4 regions of the Ferdinandcohnia sp. SAFN-114 genome follow, and region 4 is predicted to be linked to each of the others. Evidence: riboswitches for the same ligand, from Rfam matches in the RefSeq annotation. Region 4 holds a riboswitch; each other region holds the start of a gene.
What was found. Region 4 has a riboswitch for S-adenosylmethionine ahead of ACR65M_RS15690 (PLP-dependent aspartate aminotransferase family protein). Riboswitches for the same ligand answer to the same signal wherever they lie in the genome.

Region 1: linked by a shared signal. The riboswitch ahead of metK (methionine adenosyltransferase) and the one ahead of ACR65M_RS15690 (PLP-dependent aspartate aminotransferase family protein) in region 4 are both predicted to bind S-adenosylmethionine.
Region 2: linked by a shared signal. The riboswitch ahead of ACR65M_RS26365 (aliphatic sulfonate ABC transporter substrate-binding protein) and the one ahead of ACR65M_RS15690 (PLP-dependent aspartate aminotransferase family protein) in region 4 are both predicted to bind S-adenosylmethionine.
Region 3: linked by a shared signal. The riboswitch ahead of mtnK (S-methyl-5-thioribose kinase) and the one ahead of ACR65M_RS15690 (PLP-dependent aspartate aminotransferase family protein) in region 4 are both predicted to bind S-adenosylmethionine.

Annotation. Positions count from the first base shown of each region.
Region 1 covers NZ_JBPFDQ010000081.1:15,212-19,363, reverse strand. The annotation lists gene pckA (phosphoenolpyruvate carboxykinase (ATP)) at 1-872, opposite strand, end outside; SAM riboswitch class I at 1,155-1,316, shown strand; gene metK (methionine adenosyltransferase) at 1,709-2,908, shown strand; gene ACR65M_RS21010 (gamma carbonic anhydrase) at 3,120-3,644, opposite strand; gene tbcS (tetraprenyl-beta-curcumene synthase) at 3,765-4,152, shown strand, end outside.
Region 2 covers NZ_JBPFDQ010000159.1:637-4,788, reverse strand. The annotation lists gene ACR65M_RS26380 (aldo/keto reductase) at 415-1,332, opposite strand; gene ACR65M_RS26375 (hypothetical protein) at 1,440-1,598, shown strand; gene ACR65M_RS26370 (Crp/Fnr family transcriptional regulator) at 1,646-2,149, opposite strand; SAM riboswitch class I at 2,500-2,609, shown strand; gene ACR65M_RS26365 (aliphatic sulfonate ABC transporter substrate-binding protein) at 2,727-3,722, shown strand; gene ACR65M_RS26360 (ABC transporter permease) at 3,773-4,152, shown strand, end outside.
Region 3 covers NZ_JBPFDQ010000009.1:23,535-27,686, forward strand. The annotation lists gene ACR65M_RS04495 (methylated-DNA--[protein]-cysteine S-methyltransferase) at 1-231, shown strand, start outside; gene mtnA (S-methyl-5-thioribose-1-phosphate isomerase) at 288-1,337, opposite strand; gene mtnK (S-methyl-5-thioribose kinase) at 1,342-2,532, opposite strand; SAM riboswitch class I at 2,788-2,922, opposite strand; gene ACR65M_RS04510 (carbon-nitrogen family hydrolase) at 3,009-3,800, opposite strand; gene ACR65M_RS04515 (pyridoxal phosphate-dependent aminotransferase) at 3,897-4,152, shown strand, end outside.
Region 4 covers NZ_JBPFDQ010000047.1:28,131-32,282, reverse strand. The annotation lists gene ACR65M_RS15695 (acetoacetate--CoA ligase) at 1-608, opposite strand, end outside; gene ACR65M_RS15690 (PLP-dependent aspartate aminotransferase family protein) at 734-2,533, opposite strand; SAM riboswitch class I at 2,631-2,742, opposite strand; SAM riboswitch class I at 3,448-3,553, opposite strand; gene ACR65M_RS15685 (cache domain-containing sensor histidine kinase) at 3,865-4,152, shown strand, end outside.

The DNA of each region.
Region 1 (4,152 bases), on a different contig from region 4:
CGAATCGCATCGAAAATTTGTGGTTCCTTCTCGCGAGAAAGGTTGATGCATTTAGCATAGCAACCGCCTTCAATATTAAACACGCCAGAGCTAGACCAACCGTGTTCATCATCGCCAATAAGACGACGTTTTGGATCTGCTGAAAGAGTAGTTTTTCCTGTTCCAGATAGACCAAAGAATAGTGCAACGTCACCTTCAGGGCCTACGTTTGAAGAACAATGCATGGAAAGAATATTTTTTTCAGGCAATACATAGTTCATCACAGAGAAGATTGATTTTTTAATTTCTCCAGCATATTCAGTTCCTCCGATTAACACTGTTCGTTTTTCAAAGGAAATAATAATGAATGTTTCAGAGCGAGTACCATCTACCTCAGGATCAGCTTTAAAATTTGGTGCACAAATAACTGTGAATTCAGGTTGATGTGTATTTAGATCCTCTTCTGTTGGTCGAACAAACATTTGTTGAGAGAAAAGGTTATGCCAAGCATATTCATTGATTACTTGGATTGGCATGCGTACTTTTTTGTCTGCACCTGCATATCCATTGAATACGAAAATCTCATCTTTTTCTGTTAAGTATGAAAGTACTTTTGTATAAAGTTTTTCATATACTTCTTCAGAAATTGGTTTGTTTACCTTACCCCAATCAATTCTATCTTTAGTAGATGCTTCTTCTACGATGTATTTGTCTTCAGGTGATCTTCCGGTGTACTTCCCAGTTGTCGCACGTATAGCCCCAGTCGAAGTAAGGATTCCCTCTTGTCTAGATAGTACTTTTTCAACTAAAATAGGAACAGATAGGTTATGAAGTGCGTTTTTTCCATTCACTAATTCTAATAGCTGCTCATTTGTAACTTCAACTGAATTCATGTTAAACCATCCTTTATTAATTTTTAAATTTCCATAAATTATCTCAAATTTACAATTAGTATAACACATTAATAAAAATAGTCTATACTATTTAACGTATTTTACGTAACATATCATTAAAAAGTGCGCGCAGATTCTAAAATAGTCCTTTATAATCGATAATTCTTTTATAGTTTGTCAATATTGAGGAAATAGTGTGACACACTTCGACTTTGTTTTTTTTCGGAATTCTGTTGACACCTTAAGGACTACTGCGATATCATATGTCATTGAACGGATACTCTCTTATCCCGAGCTGGCGGAGGGACAGGCCCAATGAAACCCGGCAACCATCACTTTTCTTACATATCAAATGGTTTTTAGTGAAACCTATTAGTAGGTCTCCACATTCGAAAAAGTGATAAGGTGCTAACCTGAGCAAGGTATGTCCTTGATCGATAAGAGTGAAAGGCTGGATAAACGATAAACCTTTCCTCGAAATAGTAGGAAAGGTTTTTTATTCTTTATTGGTTTTATTGATGTTACTTAACGCGTGATATGTGTTTAAATTATTCTCGGAGTTCGATTCCAACAGAATAATGTTAAAGCCTCCGGCGGATGCCTCGATTTTTTAGCGGAAATTTTTCGCTTCCTGTGGCAACCGTCTTTATGACCCACATCGTGTCGGCCTAAAGATCGGGCGCAAAAACGCCAAGGCACATTTGATCGTAGATAACTGTTCATTTAATATAGGATAGAAAATCGTGAAGGTAACAATACTAAGGGAATGAGTACCGTATCAATGAATGTCAGAACTCGAACTATTCGATTCTGAATCCGAAAAGGAGGAAGCGTTTGTGACAAATAGACGCCGTTTATTTACTTCAGAATCTGTTACAGAAGGACATCCAGATAAAATCTGTGACCAGATTTCAGATTCTATTTTAGATGCGATTTTAGCAAGTGATGCAAATGCACGCGTAGCGTGTGAAACTTCTGTCACAACAGGTCTTGTACTTGTTGCGGGAGAAATTACAACTTCTACATATGTAGATATCCCAAAGATTGTCCGTGAAACGATTAAAGAGATTGGCTATACACGAGCAAAATACGGATTTGACTATGAAACTTGTGCAGTTTTAACATCCATTGATGAGCAATCTCCAGATATTGCAATGGGGGTTGACCAAGCGTTAGAAGCACGTGAAGGTCAAATGACTGATGAGCAAATTGAAGCAATTGGTGCTGGAGACCAAGGATTAATGTTTGGTTATGCTTGTAACGAAACAAAAGAATTAATGCCTCTACCAATTTCATTAGCTCACAAGTTATCACGCAGACTAACAAAGGTACGTAAAGATGAGATTCTTCCATATTTACGTCCAGATGGAAAAACTCAGGTTACTGTTGAATACGATGAGAACAACAATCCAGTTCGTATCGATACGATTGTTATTTCAACCCAGCACCATCCTGAAATTTCATTAGAGCAAATTCAACGTAATTTAAAAGAACATGTAATTAACCCTGTCGTTCCTAGTGAACTAATTGATGAGAATACTAAATATTTCATTAATCCTACTGGCCGTTTTGTAATTGGTGGTCCTCAAGGGGATGCTGGGTTAACTGGCCGTAAAATTATTGTTGATACGTACGGTGGTTATGCACGCCATGGCGGTGGCGCTTTCTCGGGTAAGGATCCAACTAAGGTTGACCGTTCAGCTGCATATGCTGCTCGTTATGTTGCGAAAAACATCGTAGCAGCTGGTTTAGCGGATAAATGTGAAGTTCAGCTTGCGTATGCAATCGGTGTTGCACAACCAGTTTCTATCTCTGTAGACACATTTGGAACCGGAACTGTGTCAGAGGATGTACTTGTAGAATTGGTTCGTGATAATTTTGATTTACGTCCTGCTGGAATTATCAAGATGCTTGATCTACGTCGTCCAATTTATAAGCAAACCGCTGCATATGGTCACTTTGGTAGAAATGATCTTGATTTACCATGGGAGCGTACTGACAAAGCAGAAGCGCTTAAAACACAAGCTGCAAAATAAGAAAGAAAAAAGCTCGCCTTAATGGTGAGCTTTTAACTTTATTCATCTGAAATGCTATGAGTGGTTGGATGAAAGCAAATAGATTATCCAATTTAGTATCAAACTTGACTGAATAAAGTTAAAGCCTCCGGCGGATGCCATAGATTTTCAAGGGTAATTTTTTGAGCAAGCTCAAAAAAATCTGGGCGTAAATACGCCAAGGCGTATTTGATTAACCGCGTTTTTCTTTTTGTAATTCCTTATAATGCTGCCCTTTTTCCACATATTCACGGCGAATTCTGGCCATATCTTTTTTATCTTCATCATTTAATTCACGAATAACTTTAGCTGGTCTTCCGAATGCAAGAGTGTTTGGTGGAATCTTTTTGCCTTGTGGAACTAGGCTTCCGGCACCTATAAAAGCCCCTTCACCAACCTCTGCCCCATCAAGAATAATGGACCCCATTCCGATTAGCGCATTTTTACGGATAATAGAGCTATGTAGGATCACCTGATGACCAATTGTGACATCATCTTCAATAATTAAAGGATTATTTGGGCTTTGATGCAAGGTTGAGTTATCCTGAATGCTCACTCTTTTTCCGATAATGGTCGGTGCCACATCCCCCCGTATGACAGTATTAAACCAAATGTTTGTTTCCTCACCAATTTTTACGTCACCAGTAACTGTCGCATATTCCGCAATATATACAGAGTCGGCAATTTCAGGATATTTCCCTTTGTATGGATAAATCATAATAGTTACATCCTTTCGTTTGATATTCGATAAATAATCATTTATGGTAAGTGTATCAACTTTTACAATTATCGTAAATCTTACATATATTCAATGTTCCTAAATATTGAGGTGATATCGATGGTACCAACAAAACCGATTAGTTTAATGAAGAAAGTGTATCGTGAGGTATTTCCGATTGTACATCGTGAATTATCAATTTGGAAAAAGAAAGCGGAGGCTATTCCAAATGAGGAACTTCGGAGACAGGCATTAGCGAGTATTCAAACTAAAACGTTTCACTGTGAAGGTGGAGCAATTCTCGCCTTATTATCAGAAGGACAAATGGAGGAATGCATTCGATTTATCGTTGCGTATCAAACGATTAGTGACTATCTAGATAATCTTTGTGATCGAAGCACCTCGCTTGATCCGTTAGATTTTAGCTCGTTACATGATTCTATGCCAGATGCCTTACGACCAGGATGTCCAACAAAAAACTATTATCAATTTCGAGAAGAACAGGATG
Region 2 (4,152 bases), on a different contig from region 4:
AGAGTAGATTTTGCCTTTGTATGTCTGAAGAAACCTGAACTTCAGACACAACCGAGTAAATTTTACTTTAGCCAGTCCGAAGCTACCTAAACTTCAGACACAACCGCGCAGATTTTACCTATGCCTGTCCGAAGTCACCTGAACTTCGGACACAACCGAGTAGATTTTACCTTAGCTAGTCTGAAGACACACATACTTTCGGACACACCCCCTCAAAATTTGCTATTGCAAGTCCAAAGCTACCTAAACCTCAGACACAACCGAAAAAATTTTACCCTTGCCTGCTTTGTCTAGCTCTCAGGCACCATCGGCTCTAGGTCACAAGCCAATCACCTTTGAAAGCAAAGGACGCCTTCTGTCAGCGCTAATCTTATGCTTATCGCCAATATACGGGCGTGAGCGAAGCTTTGTTATTTACGGAAGTAGATAACCAGCCGCTTGAAAAATGCTGTACCAATCTTCGCGGGATAACTGGACTTCACTTGCTTTCACGGAATCCTTTAATCGCTCGATATTCATGGTTCCAATTACCGGCTGCATGTTGGCTGGATGACGTAATAGCCACGCAATTGCAATAGTTGTATTGGATACGCCGTATTTTTCAGCAATTTCATCAATTTTTTGATTTAATTCTGGACATTTTTCATTACCGAGAAAAGGTCCTTCAAAATAACCATATTGAAAAGGTGACCATGGTTGAATGGTAATGTCATTCAATCGGCAAAAATCAAGGACATCTCCATCACGGTTAATGGATTGATCAATTTGCATATTAGTTGTAACACCACTTGCAATCATGTGGGCATTGGGGATACTTAATTGCAGCTGATTTGCAACAATTGGCTGCTTTACATATTTTTTTAATAACTGTATTTGCATCGGCTTTTGGTTAGAGACTCCAAAATGACGAACCTTCCCTGATGATTCCAACACATCAAATGCCTCTGCAACCTCTTCAGGCTCAACAAGGGCATCTGGACGATGTAAAAGTAAAACATCAAGATAGTCCGTTTTAAGACGTTTTAAGATTCCATCTACGGAATTAAGTATATGTTCTTTTGAAAAGTCAAACATTCCTTTTCGAATGCCACATTTGGATTGAAGAATGATTTTCTCCCTCACGTCATCGTTCATATGTATTGCATCTGCAAAGATTTCTTCACAAGTGCCACTTCCGTAAATATCGGCATGGTCAAAAAAGTTTGCTCCGTTTTCTAATGCCGTTTGTACAAACGCTTCCGCCTCAGGCTTTTCTAATGAGTTGATTCTCATACACCCTACTGCTATAACAGGAACCTCTAGTGAACTAGTGCCGAGTTTTATTTTTCGCATTGTGTTAAACCTCCAAGTTTTAATATAGGAATATTATTACTGTTACCCATTTCTAGTTTACATATTTCGCTATTGATTGGAAAGTATAGATAAAAGGAGGTTAAGTAATGAACCAAATAAAACGCTTATTCATGCTGTTATTATTAGCATTTCCGATGTTTTTCTTAGCGGGTTGTGGGGATGACGAAAGACCTGAGGAAGGCGAGGAAATTGAAGAAATTGAAGAGGAAGATGAAATCGGTGACGGCGAGATTGATGATGAGTAGAATATAAAAGGAGTTCTCCCAAAATCGGGTAGAACTCCTTTTTTTAGTTATGCAGTGGTTGTTGCTGTTTTAGTATCTTTTTTCGTATGAATTCGTTTTGTTAAGAATGGTACTGCAAATCTATCTACACCGTAGTAGTATGTTGCAGCGCCTGCAAATAAGAGAATAACTGCTAATGTGTAAAGTACTGGGTTTGTGCTAACTGTTCCAGCAAGTAAGAAGTTTAGGTTCATGAATGCCCCTGCAATTAATGCTGGGATTGTTGCAGCACCTAAGATTAATCCAAGTCCAACTAGAACTTCTCCCCATGGAATGAGTACGTTAATTATATCAACGTTTGGAACGGCAAAGCCTTCTAGGAATGTTGCATACCAACCTGCTACTGCTGGGTGTTCGCCACCAGCCTTTGCAAGTGCTCCTTGGAGGAATCCGCCTGCGTCAAATCCTCCAGTCAATTTATGAAAACCAGCTTCTAGCCATTGAATACCTAACCATACACGTAATACTGTCCAAATAACTGCCATTTTAGGTCCTTTTAAGAATGTTCTCATCTTAATCTCCCCTTTTATTTAATATTGTGAAACTATTCACAAGTTGTTATAAAAAAATATGATCGTTTTAGCTGCCAGCTTGGGTAGTTAGTTTGTGAAGTTTTTCACTAACTTTCTACACTCTTAATATACAATGGATTTTCAATTAAAGCAATGGGCTTCACAAATATGACACAAATGTTTTTTGATTGTATTTATAGTCTCAAATTTAACGTTTTGTATAGGGAATGATTATAATCACCGAAAATTTTAATAAGGGAAAATTTTTCAAAAAGTGTTTGACTTTGGGTATTTTACACTCTATAATCCATTTATAAAGTAAAACTAGAACGTATTAATTTAATAAAGGACTCTTATCCAGAGCGGTGGAGGGACATGGCCCTACGAAACCCGGCAACCTTCAAGATTATTCTTGAAAAGGTGCTAATTCCATCAGGTAAAATTACCTGAAAGATAAGAGGAGGAAAAAAGCCCTCTTCTTACTAGAAGGGGGCTTTTTTCATCGTTAGGATATGCAAGTTAGAAGTTGTATTAGTACTATTCCTAGTTTTCCTATAAAAATACTGGAGGTACAGACATGAAGAAAATAAGCGTTATTTTTATTGCTGTATTACTGTTGATTGGAATTGCAGGTTGTTCGAATAGCACAAGTAAAGCGAGCCAAGGAAGTGAAAAACCTAAAAAAATCACATTAGATTATGCTTTTTATTCGCCTACGAGTCTTGTGTTAAAAGAGTTTGGGTGGGCTGAAGAAGCATTCAAAGAAGAGGGAATTAAGGTTGAATTTGTTCTAAGTCAAGGAAGTAATAAAGCATTGGAATTTTTAAATAGTGGAAGTGCGGATTTCAGTTCATCTGCAGGGGCAGCTGCTCTAATGGCAAAAGCAAAGGGAGCTCCAATTGAATCGGTGTATATTTACTCAAAGCCAGAGTGGACTGCGTTGGTCGCAAATAAAGATTCAAAGATTCAAAGTATAAGCGATTTAAAAGGGAAAAAGGTTGCTGCAACTATCGGGACAGATCCATATATTTTCCTATTACGCGCCCTTAATGAGGAAGGGTTAAGTCCATCAGATGTTGAAATCGTTAACCTCCAGCATGGAGATGGAGCGGCCGCGTTATCTTCTGGTCAAGTGGATGCATGGTCGGGGTTAGATCCTCATATGGCAAGAGTTGAATTAGAAACGGATGCGAACCTTTTTTACCGCAATGCAGATTTTAATACGTATGGAACCTTAAATGTGCGTTCTGAGTTTGCGGAGAAATATCCCAAGTACGTAGAAAAAGTCATTGAGGTCTACGAAAAGGCTCGTAAATGGGTTTTAGAAAATCCAGAGGAAACAGCGGAAATTTTGGCAAAGTCCGCAAATATTGATATTGAAGTTGCTAATAAACAATTAAATGAACGAAATGATTTTTCTAATCCTGTTCCTGGTGAAATACAAATTGAGGCATTAACCGAAGCAGGTAAGGTGCTTCAAGCGCAGGAAATCATCGGAAAAGATGTTAAATTGGATCAACTAGTTCAGGAATTGATTAATCCTACGTTTGCGGAAAACGTAATTAAACAATAGGGATTGTGCCTCTTTAAAAACGGCACTTCCTCGTGATAGGAGACGGTAAAATGAGCACAAAAGGCGGAGCGTTGACTAGACAAATTAAGGTGAAATCGAAGCGTGAGTTTGTATTATCAGGAAGTCTAAAAGTAGTTCTACTTGGGAGTATCATCCCGGCTATTTTAATCGTGGTTTGGCAATATTTAAGCCACATTGGTGTCCTTGAAGGTCATCTTATGCCGGCACCAACGGTTATCCTTGCGAAAATAATTGAATTTGCTGGAGATGGAAGTCTGTGGAGCCATATTGGGATTACGTTATATCGCATCTTTTTTGGGTTTCTCATTGGGGTAGTTGCTGCTGTTATATTTGGTTCATTGGTCGGCTATTTTAGAATTGCTGAACAGTTACTAGACCCGATGATTCAGGCTTTCCGTTCGATTCCGTC
Region 3 (4,152 bases), on a different contig from region 4:
AATGAACTTTTAAATATTCCATACGGTGAAACTCGCTGTTACGCGGATATTGCGGATGCCATTGATAATCCAAAAGCCGTTCGTGCGGTTGGACAAGCCAACAGGAAAAATCCAATTCCGATTGTAATTCCATGCCACCGTGTAATTGGAAAAGACAAGTCATTGACGGGATACTCTGGTACACGAACAGATTTAAAAGAAAAATTGTTGGAATTGGAAGGCGTGTTTTAAAGATCTTTCAAATCAAAAATCCAGTGTGCCTTCACACTGGATTTTCTTATAATCTATTATCTTTCAAACACCTGCTGGATTTCCGTTCTTAGCTCACCTTGTAAAATTCCTTTTTCCGTAATAATGGCTGTAATAAGTTCATTTGGTGTAACATCAAACGCTGGATTGTATACTTTTACTTCTTCTGGTGCGACGCGAACACCACCCAAATGAGTCACTTCTTCTGGATTTCGTTCCTCAATCGGAATTTCTTTTCCACTTTCCAATGTCACGTCAAACGTAGAAAGAGGTGCCGCGACATAAAAAGGAATACCAAATGTTTTTGCTAAAACCCCCAAATTGAATGTTCCGATTTTATTGGCAGTATCCCCATTTGCTGTAATTCGATCAGCACCTACAATGATCGCATCAATGCCTTTTTCCAAAATTGTATGGGCGGCCATATTGTCCGTAATGAGTGTTACATCCACTCCTGACTGAAGTAGTTCCCAAGTTGTTAACCGAGCTCCTTGTAATACTGGCCTTGTCTCAGATGCATAGACTGATAGATTAATGCCTTGTTGTGCAGCAAGATGGAATGGTGCTAGTGCAGTTCCATAACGAGCTGTTGCGATTGAACCCGCATTACATATTGTCAACACCTTGAATCCATCTTTGAATAGAGAAAGTGCATATTCACCAATTTGGCGGCAAACCCCTTCATCTTCTGCTTGAATTCGAATCGCCTCATGGACAAGTGTTGTTTTTGCTTCATTCACTGACTTTAAAGCTTCGATACTTGCAACTAGACGGTTTAATGCCCAAATTAGATTTACAGCGGTAGGGCGTGAGCTTGCTAAGTATTCTTTATCTTTTTGGAGTCTTTCCTTGAATTCTTGTATGGATGTTACATCATAGCCTTGAGCAGACAATGCTAAACCAAACGCAGCAGTAATTCCTATTGCTGGAGCTCCACGGACTTTTAATGTGGTAATACTGTCCCAAACATCCTCAATTGAAAAAAGGTCGATAAATACAGTTTCCAACGGAAGCTTTGTTTGATCTAATAGTTTGATATGTGTTTCATTCCACTGAACAGATTGAGGAACTTTTTTTGTGTATGTCATGTTGTCACTCCTTAGCTGTTTTTTCTACATAGTTTCGTAGAGTTCCAAGTTCCTTGATTGACTTGCGTTCTTTTATTAATTCTTTTCCTAAACGTAGTGCATGCTGTTTAGTTGCGATTTTTTGTTCAATGCTTTCAATGCCATCTAAGTCAGCAACATGTGCAAGGCCGATTGTTCGACGTATCACTTCACAGCCAGCAAAACCAATTGCATCTTCAAAAGTTTGCTCAAGAACATATTCCAAATAACCTTCCGTATCACGATAAAGTTCAACCGCTTCATTTTTCCAAAGGTCTGAGAAAGTCCAGGAAAACACTTCCCATGTTCTTTTGATATGTTCGTATAATGGCTCACGGTACTCAGAATCTCTTGAAATTGCATTTAATAATAGATTTGCAATAAATTGCCCGATATCAAAACCGAGTGGGCCAAAATAGGCAAATTCAGGATCAATAACTTTCGTCTCAGTTTCACTAGCGAATATACTTCCTGTGTGTAAATCGCCATGTAATAGAGCATCTGCTTGAGTTAAGAACTTCTGCTTTAACTTTGCAATTTCAAGCTTCAGCGGTTGGTCAGCCCAAATTTGTTCAACATCATTCTGTAATTCCTCTTCGAAACTATTTGTATCGATATCGAAAAATGGATCTGTAAAAACAAGATCCTCCGTAATTTTACAAAGGTCAGGATTTATAAATTTTTGAACCAATATTTTTTTCTTCGATGGCTCTAGTCCAAAGTCTGAAGTGTAAAATAATGTTTTAGCTAAAAATGTTCCAATATGCTCAGATAAAAGCGGGAAGTTTTTACCTTCAATGAGACCTGCTCTTGAGATTTGCAAGTGGGAGAGGTCTTCCATCACAGTAATAGCTAGAATCTCATCAGAATAATAAACCTTTGGTACAAGAGTTGGCACATAATCAGCTGCTGCTAATAATGCATTTGCTTCAATTGTTGCTCGCTTTAAAGATAATGGCCAGCTTTCACCAACCACCTTTGCATATGGTAAAGCTTGCTTAATAATAATGCCATTTCCTTCTTCTTCGGTGATATGGAAAACTAGATTTAAATTTCCATCCCCAATTTCTCTGCATTTTAAAAATGTTCCTTCTTCAAACAAACCTAAACGAATGGCCAATGCCACCGCAGTGCTTTCTGTTAATGGTTCGTAAATCGATTGATATGAAATTGACATATTTATATTCCTCCAGAAGTATTATTTAATAGTGTGGAGGCTTTTCTAAAAACGGAAAAGCCTCTTTCATTGAAAGAGGCTTGAAGACACGGCTTCGCACCTCTTATCTGCCAAGAAGATCAAATGAGCCTTCAGCGAATTTGCGCACAGATTTTTTCGAGCTTGCTCGAAAATTTACCTTTGAAAATCTGTTGCATCCGCCGGAGGCTATAACTTTATTCAGTCTGGTTTTAAGCATGACTGAATAAAGTTATTCACTTCCTGCTGGAATTAGCACCGTGCCTTGTGGGTTTCCCCAGCGCTAAAAAATAGCGCCCCACCTTGCGATGGATTTACGGTCGGTTGCTGGGCTTCATCGGGCCAAGTCCCTCTGCCTACTCTTGATAAGAGATCAAATTAATTGATATTCTATTATATGTTGATACTGAAGAGAATGATATCAACGAATGTACATAATTGTCAATATATTTTTATTTCTATGAATGATAAAAATTAGGACGACGATCCTGGAAGATAGGAATTTGTTTTCTCACCTCTTTTACCTTGCTAAGGTCGATTTCTCCAACTAGAGTTGTGCTTTCAGTACCTGCTTCAGCAATAATGTTTCCCCAAGGGTCGATAACCATCGAATGACCTCCGAATTCATTATTAGGATTACTTCCAACACAATTACATGCAACAACATAGCACTGATTTTCAATCGCTCGACTAAGGAGTAATGTTCGCCAATGCTCAAGGCGAGGAAGTGGCCATTCTGCTACCACGAATAAAACTTCTGCGCCACTTGTTGTATGTGCACGAATCCATTCTGGGAAGCGAATGTCGTAACAAATCACACCAGCTGCTGGTACATTTTCAATTATGAAATCGCCTTTTGCTTCACCGGCCTTTAAATACAAATGTTCATCCATTAGCTTGAATAAATGTAGTTTGCTGTATTCACTTAGCAATTCTCCGTCTCGATTAAAGACAAACATCGTATTTGTCACACCTTGCTCCGTCTTTTTGGCTACAGAGCCTGCTACAATATTTACAGAGTATTGTTTTGCTAAGGTTTTTATAAACGTTTTTGTTTCATCGCCATTTTCATCTGCAATTTCATCTAATCTTGTTAAATCATATCCAGTCGTCCAAAGCTCTGGAAGGATGATAATATCAGGTTTGTCCTGATTCATTGTCTTTTCGATTTCTTTAGAAATTTGGGCAAAATTCTCTTGCGGTTTACCGAATTGAATATCATACTGTATACAAGCAATTTTAAGATTCATTTGGTATCCTCCCAGTGAAAATAATACTTTACAAGTTAACTCTAACAATATATTATTTTTGGTTAGTATTTCAAGTATTTTGAAGAAGGTGTAGATATGAAAAATTTCCAACAATCTGAAACCCTGCAAAAATTACCGAAACAGTTTTTTGCTTCTCTTGTAGCTAAGGTGAACAATGTAGTTGCCCAAGGGCATGATGTAATAAATTTAGGTCAGGGGAATCCTGACCAACCAACACCTCAACATATTGTTGAAGCTCTTAAAAAGGCTGCCGATCAGCCTAAATTTCATAAGTATTCTCCATTTCGTGGCCATACATTCTTAAAGAAGGCAGCGGCAGAATTTTACCAAC
Region 4 (4,152 bases):
TATTGATAATCCAAAGTTGCAATTAATACTTTTGGATGAACTTGCCCAATCCGATCGATAATCCCCTTTGGACCAAAGTCAGGAGAGCATGATGTCCAAACAGCACCTAATGAAGTGGTTGCCAATAAGGCTACGAATGCTTCAATTCTATTTGTTACAACTCCAGCAACACGATCACCAGCACTTACTCCCAAACTCTTTAACCCAGACTGGGCACGTGCCACCTTATTACGCAATTCTCCCATTGTGATTGTTTGAGAGACGCCGTTTTCATCTGATTCAATAACTGCGGTTTGCTGATCGTCACCACGTAAAATATTTTCTGCAAAATTTAATCTAGAATCAGGAAACCATTGTGTACCTAGCATTCCACCATCGCTTGGAGGAACTACGACTCTTTCTCCTTTATCTCCAATAACTTTTGCAAAGTCCCATACCGCTGACCAGAATGATTCAGGTTGAGCGACTGACCAGCGATGAAAACGTTCATAGGGTAGGAGTGGAAAACCGACCTCTTGAGAAAACTTCACCAAATTCGACTGTGAGACCCAAGTTTCACTCGGCTCCCATAGAACCTTGGATTCTAGTAAACTGTGTTGTGTTGTCATTATCTATTCCTCCCTCATACTAAGAGAAGCATTATTCTAAGCACACACCCATCCCTTAGTTCATATTTTAATAGTTTCTCTTTACAATCATCCCCTACCAATAGAGGTAGGGGAAATCTTCACAATTATATTTCACAAGCATACGTAACAATAGCACCTCTGAGACGTTGTGCCTCCTTATAGGTACATCTGTTTTGTACTACCTCAAGTCCTGCCTCTTTCGCAACTTCCACTGCCCTTGGGGAAATAACACCTTCTTGTAACCAGAATACTTTTGGTTGAATCTTTGCTGCTTCAGCTGCAACTCCAATTGCTGCCTCAGGACTACGGAATACTTGAACGATATCTACCTTTACCGGAATAGATGTTAAATCTGGATATGCCTGTTCACCGAGTACCTCTGTTTCCCTTGGATTAACCGGGATAATTTTATAACCGAGACGCTGCATTTTTCGTGCAAGTCTGTAGCTTGGGCGAGCTGGATTACCACTTAGACCAACAACGGCAATTGTTTTTGCACGCTGAACTTCTTTCCCTTCAACTTCTTCACGAATAAATGTTGATTGAAGTGCCCAGCGTATGACTCCCTCATCATTAACCGCTGTTTCTCCTTTTTGCTCTCCTTTTGATGAAATGCCTGTCGCTTCATAAAAAGCCTGGTCCAAGTCATTAACTAAATCACGGTATGATTCAATACCAACTGATAATCGGATTAATTCTTCACTTACTCCAGTTTTTACTAACTCTTCCGCACTTAATTGCTGATGAGTTGTTGATGCTGGGTGAATAATAAGTGACTTGGCGTCCCCAACATTTGCTACATGTGACCATAGTGCAATGTTATTAATTACTTTCTTACCGGTTTCTCTTCCACCCTTAATGCCAAAGTTTACGATTGAGCCATATCCCGAACGCAAATATTTAGTAGCTAGTTCATGTGCTGGATGCTCTTCAAGACCAGGGTATGAAACCCAATCAACCGCAGGATGGTCATTTAAGAATTTTGCGACTTTCAGTGCATTTTCATTATGTTTTTCGATTCTTAGGTGTAATGTTTCAAGACCCTGTATCAATAGGAACGCACTATGTGGGCTTAATGAAGAACCAAAATCTCTTAAAAGCTGAACTCTAAGTTTGGTACTAAATGCTAAAGTTCCAAATTCATTTGCATACTTAATTCCGTTATAACTTTGATCTGGCTCTGTAAAGCCTGGGAACTTTTCACTGTTCCAATTAAAACGGCCTCCATCAACGACTAACCCACCAATTGTCGTTCCATGTCCACCTATCCACTTTGTTGCGGAGTGAACCACTATATCAGCACCATATTGGATTGGTTTACAAACATATGGAGAAGCAAATGTATTATCTATAATGAGTGGTACTCCATTTTCATGTGCAATCGCTGATACTGCTTCAATATCTAAAACATGCAAGCTTGGGTTTCCAATCGTTTCTGCAAATACGGCCTTTGTTTTCGGTGTTATAGCTTTTCTAAAATTCTCAGGATCTGTTGGATCAACGAAATGAGTCTTGATTCCATATTTCGGAAGCGTAACAGCGAAAAGATTGTAAGTTCCGCCATATAAGTTGGAAGCTGCTACAATTTCGTCTCCTGCTTGTGCGACGTTCATAATGGATAGAGCAATTGCGGCCATTCCTGAAGATGTTGCTACAGCTGCGACACCATCCTCCAACAACGCGATTCGTTTCTCAAGCACATCAACAGTCGGGTTACCGATTCTAGAATAAATATTACCTGACTCATCAAGACTAAATAGACTTTGAGCATGATCTGTATTATGAAAGACGAAAGAACTCGTTTGATATATTGGTACTGCACGTGAACCAGTTGTAGGATCTGGGGATTGACCACCATGTAAAAGTATCGTTTCATCATCATAAGTTTCATATTGTTTTGTCATTGTTTAAACCTCCAAGTTCAATTTTCTGCAAGTTTGCTAGATAAGTTTTTATTTTATGTAAATAAAAAGCCCCCTCAAAATAAGAAGAGGGGGCCTCAACTTATCTTTCAGATGTACACACATCTGCAGGAATTAGCACCTTTTCAAGTTTTCACTTGAAGGTTGCTGGACTTCATCGGGCCTGTTCCCTCAGTCTCTCTGGATAAGAATTTTATTAAAATGACGTATTAACGCTTTAATCCTTCATTAATATAAAGTATTATAGAATACTTTATTTTTTCAGTCAATATATTTTTTAGAAAAATATATCTATTGCCAAGATTTTTTCTATTTAAATTAACTGTTGAAAAGTTCTCCTTCTTCAACTTTAAAATAAGGCTCTTTTCTAAAAGATTGTTGCTTTTATATGTAGGGTGATTACCGCTCCTGGTACTCGCTTTCCGCGGACGATCCGCAAGCCTCCTCAACGAAATGTGGAGGCGGCTTGCACAGAAACGAGAAAATTGGCCGACTAAAGCGCCACGTCCTGTGGCGACGTCGGCACTAGCACGTCGTGTACGTCGGAGACTCCGACAAAGAGGCGTATTTTGCCTCTGAAGGAGGAGTTGAAATTTCTCGAGTTTCTAGCCGCTGCAACTGGACAAGTCGCTATGTCACTGCGGGGTCTCGCTTGGCTCGCTATACCCGCAGGACGTTGAATTACTTCCTCGAAGCTACACCGCACGAAGAAAATGCAAGCATTTTCGAGGATCCCGTACCATCCACTGAAATAATTGATTGGACAATAATATATCCCTTGCATAATCGGATCAAAAAGCAACAAAGTTTACGAAAATAGCCTAAAATAAAAACCCCTTCTGAAAGACCAGAAGGGGCGCAAGAATTTACAATAATAATATTTGCATTCGTCCACCTTCTCATCTCCGGAATAAAAATACTCCTCTGAACTTGGCACCGGGCATTCAAATGCTGGTTGCCGAGGCTTCGTAGGGTCAGTCCCTCCACCTCTCTTGATAAGAAGAATTGCATTATTTAACTTTAGTAGTAATGTTAAACATTTTAGATAATTTAGTCAATGGTTTTTTTATAGATGATAAAAAATTTTTTTATTGTTTCATATATTTATTTAAAACAACTATAGAGTACCCGAGCAAGGTTCCACCATAACTTAGTCTAACCGATAAACAAGCATTTTCAATTCCCTTAACAAATGATAAAATGGCACTAGTTCTTAGTTCCTGTGTTTTAAAACTTTAACATCCCTCTCGATGATAACGGTTACAAATATACAAGATTATTAAACTACTGACAAAATAGAAAGGCGAAAGCCCATGATCAAAAAATTTAAAAAATGGAACACATTACGAAATCAGATTTTATTTATCTTCTTATTTGTCATGATTATCGTTCTTTTGATTGTAGGTCTATTAACATTAAGACAGGTCTCTACTCTTTTAAAAAGCAATGCAGAAAAACAAATCCGCCAGGTTGCGATTGAGGCAAACGGTAGAATGGAATCTTTATACGAACAAATTAATATGTCGTCAAAGCTCGTCATTACGGACGAGGGCGTTCAAAAAGCCCTAACAAAAATGTTTGATGGAAAAGAAATCTCCTTC